4 regions of the Desulfosarcina variabilis str. Montpellier genome follow, and region 1 is predicted to be linked to each of the others. Evidence: riboswitches for the same ligand, from Rfam matches in the RefSeq annotation. Region 1 holds a riboswitch; each other region holds the start of a gene.
The links. A riboswitch is a leader RNA that binds a small molecule or an ion and turns the genes downstream of it on or off. The one in region 1 is predicted to bind cobalamin.
Positions count from the first base shown of each region.

Region 2: it holds a riboswitch for cobalamin, as region 1 does, so the genes downstream of both, Dvar_RS24365 (cobaltochelatase subunit CobN) here and Dvar_RS31610 (helix-turn-helix domain-containing protein) in region 1, are expected to answer to the same signal.
Region 3: it holds a riboswitch for cobalamin, as region 1 does, so the genes downstream of both, cbiM (cobalt transporter CbiM) here and Dvar_RS31610 (helix-turn-helix domain-containing protein) in region 1, are expected to answer to the same signal.
Region 4: it holds a riboswitch for cobalamin, as region 1 does, so the genes downstream of both, Dvar_RS37910 (hypothetical protein) here and Dvar_RS31610 (helix-turn-helix domain-containing protein) in region 1, are expected to answer to the same signal.

Region 1 is NZ_CP159846.1:6,983,128-6,986,247, forward strand. Features, by position in the region: gene Dvar_RS31605 (TonB-dependent receptor) at 1-321, shown strand, start outside; gene Dvar_RS31610 (helix-turn-helix domain-containing protein) at 348-1,259, opposite strand; cobalamin riboswitch at 1,377-1,591, opposite strand; gene Dvar_RS31615 (cupin domain-containing protein) at 1,670-2,050, opposite strand; gene Dvar_RS31620 (trimethylamine methyltransferase family protein) at 2,398-3,120, opposite strand, start outside.
Region 2 is NZ_CP159846.1:5,394,349-5,397,468, reverse strand. Features, by position in the region: gene Dvar_RS24370 (TonB-dependent receptor plug domain-containing protein) at 1-787, shown strand, start outside; cobalamin riboswitch at 844-1,032, shown strand; gene Dvar_RS24365 (cobaltochelatase subunit CobN) at 1,141-3,120, shown strand, end outside.
Region 3 is NZ_CP159846.1:546,822-549,941, reverse strand. Features, by position in the region: gene Dvar_RS02505 (heavy metal translocating P-type ATPase) at 1-1,108, shown strand, start outside; cobalamin riboswitch at 1,256-1,456, shown strand; gene cbiM (cobalt transporter CbiM) at 1,651-2,346, shown strand; gene cbiQ (cobalt ECF transporter T component CbiQ) at 2,336-3,100, shown strand; gene Dvar_RS02490 (energy-coupling factor ABC transporter ATP-binding protein) at 3,076-3,120, shown strand, end outside.
Region 4 is NZ_CP159846.1:8,396,810-8,399,929, forward strand. Features, by position in the region: gene Dvar_RS37905 (DNA-3-methyladenine glycosylase I) at 107-550, shown strand; cobalamin riboswitch at 1,188-1,395, shown strand; gene Dvar_RS37910 (hypothetical protein) at 1,507-2,544, shown strand; gene Dvar_RS37915 (4Fe-4S binding protein) at 2,541-3,120, shown strand, end outside.

The DNA.
Region 1 (3,120 bases):
GGGAATAAGTTGACCGGCGTGCCGGATATCATGTTTGCCTTCAAACTGGGTTTTCGCGATGAGATGTTGGGCGATATTTCCCTGAATCCCGTGTATACGGGAAAGCGGTATTTCAACTATGCCAATACCACCGAAGAAGATGGGTTTTGGATTCTCAATGCAAGATACGCAAAACAGATCGGCGCAGCCGAATTGTACCTTGTGGCCAACAATGTTTTTGGTGAAGATGCGGTTGGCAGCGGCAGCGGTAATCCCGGTGATGAATCTCTCTATCCATTGCCGGGGTTCAATGCGATCTTTGGTTTGAATGTGCGTTTTTAGACCGCTTGCGCAGCCGATGCTTTTTTTCAAGCGCACGAGCGAAAATCCCTGGGCGGCTTTCCATAGACTTGGTGGAAACAGTGACAAAAATGGCTGGAGGAGCAGAAGCCGGCCGCATGAGCGATGTCGGTGATGGGCATGTCTGTCTGGCACAACCACTGGCTTGCCCGGCGCAGCCGCTCCCGGCGAATATATTCGAACACGGTGCAGCCATGCACCTTTTTAAACAGGCGGTTGAGTTTGGTACGATTTACGCCCGCCATCCTGGCCAGGCTGGAAAGGTTGAAATCGCGACCGATGTCCGATGCAATGTACGCCGCCAGCTCGCGCACCCGATCGTTTTCTCTGGTGCCAATCGCAGCGTTTCGATCGAGAAAAATGTCGCAGATCAGATCGATGGCATGGGCCTGGGCCAGCAGGCACTCGGTGGCACTGTTCATCCGGTTGTGGTGGATTTTCTCAAGAATCACACTTGTTGACGGTGAATTGCCGCGAATCAGGGGCACATGTCCGCGCCTGAGTCCATTGGGCAGGGCAAGATCCAGGTCGCTGCAGATACTGGCCAGCCGCTCATCACCGACTCTGACGACCAGGGCTTCCATGGTTTGATGGGCTGGTGTCTCCCGCCGAATCAGGTCACCGCCATCAACATACGCACACACCTCACCGGCATGCATTTCCACCCAGGAAGGGCAGCCGGCAATGCGGATGCGCGTGCTGCCGCGGAGCATAAAAACAAAGGCCGTGGAATGGGTTGGCGGTTCAAAACGGGAACGAAAGGGCTGGGGTGAGCATAAATAGCTCTGGGTTAAAAAAAAATCGTCATCCAGTCGCCGGCGCCGGATATACCCTTCTCCAGCATCATTTTTCAAGCGCCAGTCAAAACGTGTTCCGGGAAAAGCTGCAGCTTCAGGCTGAGTAAAGTTTTTCGTAATCATCGTGTGCCCCCCGATCGGACAAAACAAAAATCCCGGGCCCAATGTGGACCCGGGATGCCGTTTTCAATCCCGTACAGATCAATTGTAATCCGGCAAAACGATATAGTTTCCGATAGGTTTTGCCATGTGAATCATGGCAGGTCTTCTGACTTCACTCACCTTGGACAACCTTCCCATTCACTTTTTTTAAAAATGAACAGTGGCCAACACTTGCCCAAGGTTCGCCTTCTGTAAATGATCGAAAGCATGAGTGTTACAGCGGCGGATCCGTTCCCGATTCTCACGGAATTCCCTATCAAGTCCCATCGGACACCGATGATTCATCTTTCATATGTTAGGCGATGGTTTATTGAATGAAAACCAATCTGTCAAGATAATAAGATCGAATGACACCCGGACCGGGGCTGTGGTTAAAGCATCGGCTCGGAATCAATTTCTTCGTAAGCTTCGAGAACGAATCGCGGGGTACACACAACCAAAAAAACAAGATCCGTGTCTCCGGTGTTGGTAATTTTCTGGGAACTCGCAGGAGTCACCATCACCATATCCCCGGGGCCGACTGGCTGTGCTGGAAGCCCATCTATCTCAACCAGACCGCCGCCTTCGAGAATGGTATAACGCTCGGTGATACCATGCAGACGATGTAGCTGGGTCGCCATGCCGGGGGTAATCCGCGCCCGAGCAATGGAGGCGTCGGGATCATCCGGTATGTTGTACAGCTCGAGAATATAACATCCTTCGGCAAAATAAAATTCGCCGTTCGGGTTGACCTTGAAAATAGTTGACGACATAATTATCTCATTAATTTGCAATAGATGAATGGCGCATCGAATACAACAAAAAGCGTTTTTTGGCAATCATTTAGGGGTTCACAGGTTCTCCCACTCACATTACAACCGACCGCTTCGAACAACAATGTGCTTGACTTTCAACTCAGGTACCGCCAACAGTTGTTTGCCCATATACCCATTGTCTTTTGTGGAATCAACAATTTTAACGACAGCCTGAGAGGATAAGAACTTGCTCAAATGGGGCATGATTCCAAAAAGATCGCCCTTGGCGCCAAAGTGGGATTTGGAAAAATCGGCGCATAGGCATCCTTGTCAATGGCAATGATGTGGTTCGTTTTACGGCGAGCTTAAACGACAAATACCTTGCCGGGATTTTTTAGGGTATGGTCATCGTTCATGTAGTTTGGCCGGCTTCCGTTTCTCATTATGGCGTCGAAACCTTCCGGATCATAAGGCTCGATCCGAACCTCCGGTGATTGATCGGGTCCGGTCTCCTCGCACAATTCAATGTGGCGCTCGAGTTTGGTGATGGAGAACGACACCAGTTCCTTTAAAAATCCAAAGGCGTGCCGCATCTGGTGGAAGCCGTATTTTTTCATGAGGGCGTACCCGTTCACCGCGTCCTGTTCGGCGCGTATGCCGGGAGAATCCTCATTGGTGGTACATGCGCTGTGGATGGACGGCAAATCCAGCTTGCGGCAGATGGCGCTCATCAGCAGGTTAGCCACATTGTGGGAAATCAGCCCCAGATCGACCGCGTAGTTTTTCTGCAGATTGGCAATGGACGGGAGCCCCGAATGCACGCAGGTGATACCGGGGTTTACCAGCTGCGTCAGGGTCAGTCCAAACAGCGCTTCGGCGTGGGTCAGCGTCAACAGCCCGGACATGGAATAAGGGGCCGATAGCCCGGCCATTGGCATGGTGGACACATAAATGGGAAGTCCTTTGCGCACACAGGACAAAAAAGGCCTTTCCATCTCCGGCATCACATTCAGCGGGCTGTTGATCAGCGAGAACTGAACGGTGATGTTCCCGCGTTGGTTGTGAATTTCCTCGGTGCGCGCAATGCC
Region 2 (3,120 bases), 1.6 Mb from region 1:
GGAAGATAGCCATTTCTCACCCAATTTAGGGCTGGCCTATCTGATTACCGAATCGTTAAAGGTCAGGGCCAACTACGGCCAGGCTTTTGTGATGCCCGGCGCCAATCAGCTGGCGGCGGATTACATTGACGTCTTTACCGGTGCCCAAATCCAAGGCAATCCAAATCTTTCGCCCGAAGAGAGTTCAACCTGGGAGGGCGGTATCGATTTTTACAACAGTGGCGTTTCCGTCAGTGCGACTTATTTTTATACCGATTATAAAGACAAGATCGAATACGTTTCCCTTCCGGGGGGGATCAGTTCCTGGGACAACCTGGGTGAGGCTACCATCGCCGGCATCGAGGGTGAGCTCAATATCGACGTTGGCGCAATATACAATTGGGAATTTCAACTGCGTCCGTATATCCGGTTTACCTACCTGACCCAATACGAGGATGATACGACTGGAGAAGACCTCAAATACACGCCGGATTGGAACGCTTCCTATGGGATCGACTTCACCAACTGGAAGGGGGTGAGTGTGAACTTCAACATTGCTTATACCGGACAGCAGTCGGTAGAAGACTGGGAGAATCAGGTTTGGCCCAATGATCCGGAAATCATTACCCTCGGTTCTGCAACCGTGGGCAGCCTGACGATCTCGAAGACCCTTCTCACTTCCGACCGGTGGGGATCGCTTACTCTCAAAGGAAACATCTCCAACCTATTCAACCAGGACTATGCCTACATCAGTGGATACCCCATGCCCGGACGGAGTTTTTATTTGGGATTGCGTTATGACATTTGATTGAGACACAAATCCTTAATTTTTCCTTGACCCCCAGCACAATTTTGTCTATTCAACGATGTTGTATTTATTCAGGTGCTCATAATGAACTGAAAAGGGAACCCCGTTAAAATCGGGGACGGGCCCGCCGCTGTAATCGGGGACGACCGCCGCCACTTTGCCACTGACGATAGATATTGTTGGGAAGGCGCGGCCGGGAGGGTGATCCGAGAGTCAGAAGACCTGCCTGAATGGAGTTTGGTTGGGTGCACGAGGACGGTGTAAAACCGATATAGAAATGCCGTGGGTATAAAAAGGGATATCCCCGGATCGAAGAATATCGATCCGGGGATTTTTATTTTCAGGGAGGACCGATGCACAGGTACTGGCGCCGTTTAAGTGAATATTGGTTGTGGATCATGCTGATGATACTGGTGCCGGCGGCATCCGCCCACGCTGGGCAGGTGGCGATTTTAGAAGTCGATATCAACAGTTATCAGGTTAACCAGGCCATACACAGACTCGATCTGCCCCAATCGATTCAAACCCGCTTTTTCACCCTGGCCGATCTGAATGCAGATGAGGCCGCCAAGGCATTTATTACCGGTGCGGACGTGGTTTTTGTCCATGTGATGATGTCGGCGCTGGCCAACTATATGGTCGATGAAGGTCTCATGGAAGGGCGCGTGGTATATGCGCTGAACGCGGCCGGCGACCCGGAAGACCTGTCCAGGAAAGGTTTTCGGTTTGATGAAACCATAATGGCGTACTACCACCATCAGAGTGTGGCCAACCTGGTCAGCATGGTGCGGCTGGGTGTCAAGCGGCACATCGATCCGGACGTCTCGGTAAGTCCCTTGGTAAAGCTGCCCGAGACCTGTATCCACCATCCAGACGCGGACCAGCCTTTCAACAACATCAACGATTATCAGCGCTGGCTCGAGGCACGCGACGGCTTCGATGCCGGCCATCCCCGGGTGGGCATCATGTGTTATGCCAACACCCTTAAGGAAGGACAGGTGGAGGCAATCGACGACCTGATCCGCCAGTTGGAAGGCGCCGGGTTTAGCGTGGTGCCCTGTTTCGGTCCGGTCCGGCTGGTTTTTGATAAATATTTGAAACCGGTTGACGGAAAATCCCCAGTGGACATGCTGCTGGCCTTTAGCATGAAGTTCGAATCCGGCATCAACGACGGGATCCGTGAGGCGCTGGCAAGGCTGGATATACCGGTTTTCAATGTCATCCGGCCCTTTGCTGAAACCACCGATGCGTGGCGCGAAAGCGATGTCGGTCTGGGGACCATGGAAACGGCCTGGGCCGTGGCCACGCCCGAGTTGTCCGGCAGTATCGAGCCGACGGTGCTGATCGGAAAAAAGGCCATCGTCGACCCTGAGATCGGGCGACGGCTTTTTGTTTACGAAACCATCCAGGAATCCATCGACTTCCTCATCCCGCGTCTGAAGAAGTGGGCCGTGCTGCAGAAAAAGGCCAATGCCGAGAAAAAGGTGGCCATCATTTACTACAACCACAGCCAGGGCAAACAGAATATCGCCGCGGCTTATCTCAATGTTTTCAGAAGTCTTGAGCAAATTCTGGCGCGCATGCAAAAAGAAGGCTATCGTATTGACGGCGCCGATACGCTAACCGAGAAAAAAATCCAGGATCTGGTGCTCACATCCGGCCGCAATATCGGCTCATGGGCACCGGGCGAACTGGATGCGCTGCTGGCGGCCGGCGAGGCCCAAAGCGTAAGCCTAAAGGAATATCAGACCTGGTTCGATGAACTGCCCGATGCCTTTAAAAAGCCGGTTGTCGACCAGTGGGGCGATCCGGTCGATTCAGCGATCATGACCAAGGGCGGCCGGCTGGTTTTTCCCATGGTTCGCCTGGGCAACGTGGTGCTTTTGCCCGAGCCGGCCCGGGGCTGGACCGATGATCCCATGAAGCTCTACCACGACACCACGCTTTATCCCCATCATCAATACATTGCCGCCTATCTCTGGCTGTCAAAAAAATTTTCGGCCGATGCCATGGTGCATTTGGGCACCCATGCTACCTACGAATGGTTGCCGGGCAAGCAGGCCGGTCTTGCACCCTGGGATCCGCCGGAGATCATGACCGGCAGCATTCCCAATGTTTATCCGTATATCGTGGATGATGTGGGTGAGGGGATCGAGGCTAAACGGCGCGGCCGGGGGGTGATGATTGACCATTTGACCCCGCCTATGAAAGAGGCTGACCTATACAGCGAATACAAAAAAATCCATGAGCTGTTTCACCAGTATGAAATCGCCCATAAAAACGGCAGTGAAACCGCCGCCGAATATATGCGATCGATCCACGCGCTGGTCAAT
Region 3 (3,120 bases), 3.2 Mb from region 1:
CCGTGCCATTACCGTATTGGTGGTGGGCTGCCCCTGCTCGTTTTTGTTGGCTGGTCCGGTTGCGACTGTCGCGACCGTGGGCCGGGCAGCCAGATCCGGTATGATGATCAAAGGCGGCCGCTACCTTGAAAAAATCGCCCAGGCCCGATCTTTTTTCTTTGATAAGACCGGCACCCTCACCGCCGGTAAACCGGTTATCACGACAATCCGGCCGGCGGACGGATTTACCCAAGAGAAATTATTGGCGATGGCTGCCGCCGTGGAACAGGGAAGCACCCATCCCATCGCCCATGCGATTTTGAAAAAAGCGGCCAAAATGGGACTTGAAAAGAAAAAAGCCATTGACGTGGCCGCTGTTCCCGGCTCCGGTGTCAACGCCATGGTCGACGGCAGCGTTGTATCAATGGGTGCCGGCAAAACCGACAGTGCCACAGGTGAAACCATCGTTCAGGTTACAATAGATGGAAACCATGCCGGTGAAATCGCCATGCTCGATCGCGTCCGACCCGATGTGGCAGAGACAGTGAGTCAACTCAAGGCACTGGGGGTAACCCGGATGTCCATTCTATCTGGAGATTCAAAAAACGCTGTGAAGCGAGTTGCCGATGAGATCGGCATCACCGATTACCATTACCGTTTAAAACCCGAAACAAAAATGGGAATCATTCAAAAAACGAATTCCCTTGATACGGTCTTCGTCGGCGACGGCATGAACGATGCCCCTTCCCTTAAAGCGTCGGCGGTAGGCGTTGCCATGGGCCTGCGTGGGTCTGACATGGCCCTTGCCACCGCCGACATCGTGTTGATGAAGGACCGTATCTCGCTACTGCCGTTTCTGATTCGTTTAAGCCGGAAAATGACACGAACGATCAAAATCAATGTCATCATTAGCCTGGGCATAAACCTGGTTGCCATTTGTCTTGGAATAACAGGCCTTTTATCGCCGATTATGGGAGCCGTCGCACACAACGTCGGATCGATCCTGGTCGTTATGATGTCATCGGCAATCGCTTTTACTCGGGAAACCAATTTAAATGGTCGATCCCGTTTTAGTAGTCAATCCCGCCCCGCTTTCGATGTAATTAAAAGGGCAAACAAGATGGGGTAATCATTTTTTACCTGCGCCCTTAAGCCCTGTTCCCAGCGAACAGATTGACAAAATAGACCAATTCTAATAATTAGTCGGCGAATCGATTCGGCGCTGCATCCTTAGGTGTTCAGCCCGGCTGCAGCTGCCGGATCGGCCCGAGCCCCCAAAAGGGTAATGTATTCAGGTGTTTTAACCAAAACCAACAGGGAACTCCGTGAAAATCGGAGGCGGATCCGCCGCTGTGATCCTACCCGGCAATGTCGGGAACGCCCTCGAGCATCAGGCCACTGTTTCATAAAGCTGAAATGGGAAGGCGCTCGAAAGCGCGGGAAAGTCAGAAAACCTGCCTGAATACCTACACCGGTCATAGCTTCGGGAGTTAAGTTTGCCGGCAAATCGATACAGCCTGTCCTTCTTCGTACAAGGGCTGTGTATTCGCTCATAGCGTCTTTTCTTCAAGGCATTTGCCGTTCTCACTTTCTTCCTCATAGTTTTGACTTTGTTGCGTTCGTCAATTTTGTTTATAAACATGATCAGCCCGATCAATGGAGTGAAAGATTATGCACATATCAGAAGGTGTGCTTTCGGCACCGGTTCTCTTGAGCGGCGGCGCTCTGACAGTATTAGGCACTGCTATCGGATTGAAAAAACTGGACTATGACCATATGGCCCAGGTGGGCATCCTGTCATCGGCCTTTTTCATGGCATCCCTGATCCACGTGCCCATCGGCCCTTCCAGTGTCCATCTCCTTCTCAACGGCATCGTGGGACTGCTGCTTGGATGGGGAGCCTTTCCCGCCATCCTGGTTGGATTGGCCCTGCAGGCCATGTTTTTTCAGTTTGGAGGCATTACCGTTCTCGGGGTGAACACCTTGAATGTGGCCGGTCCGGCCGTTATCTGTTACTACCTGTTCGGCAACTTAGTAAAAAAAGATTCCGGTATGGCCCTGGTCGCGGCCTTTACCTGCGGGGCATTTTCAGTCCTGCTGACTGCCCTCATGGTCGCGATTTCCCTTCTTTTTACTGAAGAACATTTTGTTGAGGTGGCCACCCTGGTGGTAACCGCCCACCTTCCCGTGATGGTAATCGAAGGCATTGTGACTGCATTTTGTATCGGATTTCTTAAAAAGGTCAAACCGGATTCACTGCCTGGATTTTCAGGTACCCCGGGCCCCGCACCACCGTATAAGGAACGTACTTTAGCTATCGGCGCAAAAAAGCCTGAATCACGAAAACGAGCAACGCATGCTAAGTGAAGCCTTTGCCCAGGGCAAGTCCATACTCCACCGCCTTGATCCACGTCTGCGGATTGTCTTTGCCACGCTGTTTTCGTTCCTCCTGGCCGTGTCCATGGGATTTCCCACGCTGCTCGCCGGCCTGACTCTGTCCGTAATCCTGGTACTGACGTCCGGACTGCCCCTAAAGGACGTCGCCAAACGGCTGACGACCATCAACATCTTCAATATTCTGCTTTTCCTCGTACTGCCCATCACCTTCGCCCCCCCCCCTGCATTTCTTCTGGGGCCAGTGGCCTGCTCCCGGGAAGGGTTGCTCCTGGCCGCCCGGATCACACTCAAATCCAATGCCATTTTGATGGTGTTTATCGCCCTGATCGCCACCATGTCCATTGCCACCCTGGGGCATGGACTGAACCGGCTGCGCATGCCCCGGAAAATCGTCTACCTGCTCTTGATCGCTTACCGCTATGTGTTCGTACTGGAACAGGAGTACCAGCGGCTTAGCACGGCCATCCGGGTCAGGGGATTTGTTCCCGGTACCAACCTGCACACCTATAAAACCTATGCCTATCTGTTCGGCATGCTCCTGGTCCGCGCCCTGGCAAGGGCCGAACGGGTCTATCAGTCCATGCTGTGCCGGGGGTTTAAAGGAAAATTCTACTGCATCCATCAGTTTTCCTTCTCCTCCACCGATCGGATCTGGGCCGGTTATCTACTGCTAACCCTGATTTTACTGGGAGGAATGGAATGGCTGATGCCGACCCTATTTTGATTGACCTCAAGGACATCTGT
Region 4 (3,120 bases), 1.4 Mb from region 1:
AAAACGCCATCCATTGAACGAGGCCAAAGGCTTGACATTTTAACGGCGGCATGCACAAAAACAAGCTGTCCATTGGCCATGAGACAAATACAACGAAACCCAATAGTTGCATAAATATAGCATTCAACACGATAGGTGCCAACCTTGCCGACCGCATTTAAAATATGATTTCGATCCATGCCAGGTGGCGACCATGTCCGAGGCGGCTATCGCCAAAGCCATGATCAACCCGGCGATCGTCCGTAATCGGCTCAAGATCCGGGCTACCGTTACCAACGCCCGTGCATTTTTAAGGCTTCAGGAAAAACATGAATCCTTTGACGCGTTTATCTGGGCATTTACCGAGGGTCGGGTCATTCACAACCATTGGCGCACTGCCGACGCGGTTCCGGTGACAACCGTGCTTTCCGACACGGTCAGCAAAACCATGAAAAAAGCAGGATTCAGCTTTGCGGGCAGTACCATCTGTTACTCTTTTTTACAGGCCGCCGGGGTGGTCAACGATCACCTGGTAAGTTGCTTCCGGCATAAAGAACTCATGGTATCGTAAGGGCACGGCGCGCCGTGCCCCTACCGGCAGCCCCGGCATCGCCCGGTATTCGATTCCGCACGTCCATCGAATCAATAATATACATGCCAATGTCGAAGGGCCTTTTCTCCAACGCAGCGTCCGTCAAAGTCTGACGAACTCGTAAAATTCGGTTACTCTGTCTGTCTTTGGAAAGAACTTGACAATAAAGGGCCACCGACAATATAAGATGTTACCAGAAAATTAGAGAAATCTCACCGGCATTTCGAAAATGCCTTTCTCAAAAAGTTAGAAAAACCACCGCAATAACAACGCACGCCATGAAGGCAAATTGGTAGCACCCAGCTTTATCGACCGGTTTGCAATAACACTGCGCGATTCCGCAAAATAGCTGTGTTTGCCCCACTTTTGCAACATTGGGGTGACATCTTTTCGAACCGTCGAATAGCGACAGCTTGTCGTGATGCCTAAATTGAAACGCCGGCATCAGGGAGCCTGTTTTGAGACTTTTTCGGTCTTTAAAGGACTTGTGCGATGATCCTTCATTTAAGACTCAATGTTCGTATTGGCAATGCGAATAATTCGGCATATTACCGAGTAAAAGCTCAAAAAAACTACTTGACAACCAAAAGAAAATATCGCTATGGAGTAAAGTTCGTCTATTTTATCAATCAAAGGTGTCCATCAGGACTTAATAGGGAATCCCGTGCAAATCGGGAGTGGTCCCGCCGCTGTGACATCCATGTTTCCGCGAACGCTGGAAACAACGCTGTTGGCCAAGACGCCACTGTTCGATTATTCTCGAACGGGAAGGCGGCCAGTAGTTGGATGAAACCAGAAGACCTGCCTTTGATGAATCGGTAAAACCCAACGTGGAGGATGGTGTTTTACTCAAATATAGTTGTTCGGTTCGGGATAAAAAACGGTATCCCCGCGTTTTAACAGGCGCGGGGATTTTTTTTGGGGAGAACATTGAGATGAAAATTTGTATCGCGATTGTATTGGCCATGGCCGTTTTTATAGGTGCCCCTGACATCAGCCTTGCCGACAGCACCGTACCCATTGCTTACTGGAAACTTATGGATGAAGAGCGCTACATCCGTCGTTTTGATCTGGAACGTTTCGACTGGCGAACAATCAGAAAAATTCGCCGTCAGAACATGGATGCCGGCAAGGCGGCCAAGTTTCTGACGATCAATGCGCTGCCCCCTTCAGGCAATATCGGCGATATGCAAAAACTGGATAGGCGTTACCTGGGGCAAGCCAGCATCCTGGTACGCGATCCCAACGGAGACATCTCCCAAGTTCCTTCTATGACCACAGAAGATGACAGCGTCAGCCTTCCCAAAGACAAAAAACTTATGGGTCGATACCTACTCGGCGCCCGCATTCCCCTGGGAGAACGTGACGTGGACGCCGACGGTATCAACGAATCCGTCTTTCTTTGCGCCAAACACATAGTCGTTCATCGCAGGCATGGCGGCCGAATGGGACGCGCCTCGGTGGTTTTTTTCGACGATGGCGAGAAGATGCCCCTTGAAATCGGACCGGCCATCAATACGGCCAAATCTAAATTTGGCGGCAGCATGCAGATGCCTCACAACACCTATGAAATGATGGTCAAATACCAGGGCCGCCCCCTGCCTGGGGCAACCGTCACGGTAACCACCGAAGGCAGCCAGTGGGGGAAAACCGTTGTAACCGACAAGGCCGGCAAATTCGAAATCATGCCTACCGATGATCGATTTTCCCAGCACGAATGGCAAAATTACCTCTACACAGCGACCCACCACGATCGTGAGAAGAACACCTACTACGTCGCAACCCTGCCCACGGTTGTTTATCGGAACCAGCCTGAATGGCGATCCAAGGCCATGGGATTTGCCTTCTGGTCTATCATCGGCACCGGCGTTACGCTGCTGATGGTGGCCGGCCTGACCCGCCGACGCCGGCGCCGGGACCGTCAAGCCTTGATCGTATTTGAAAATCACAAAATTCAAAAGGATCTGCCATGAAAATATCCACCCTGCGCTGGACCATCCTGACCGCCGCCTTTGTCATCCTGCTCTTTGGCGCCTACGGCGGATTATATTTTGGTTATTTTCTGCCGACTTTTTCCTGTTGCTGGGTGCGCGCCCGGGCCGGTACCTGCTTCATGCTGACCCTGCAACGGACCCTGGGCCTGTTCACCTGGGAAAGCATGTTCATTTTACTGATTCAGTTTATCTACTTCTCGCTTTTAGTCATCATCATCGGCCGGGCCTGGTGCGGCTGGGTGTGCCCGCTGGGGTTCGTCCAGGACCTGCTCGACCGCCTGAGGCAGGCTGCCGGCCTGGGATATGTGCGTTTCTCTGAAAAACTGCGCCGCAGCCTGGCCTGGATCAAATGGGCCTTTCTCGCGGTCGCCCTACTCCTGCCTTTATGGGTGGCCTTTCCGGTGATGTGCCCGGCCGTGGCCCTGGGGCTGCAGATTCCGTTCTGCCAGCTTTGCCCGGGCAAGTATATCCTGCCGCTATGCGTGGGCAACCCGGACCGGATATCAGTCAACTATGAGAATGGCACGCATGTGGTGATGTCCATTTTAGGATTGG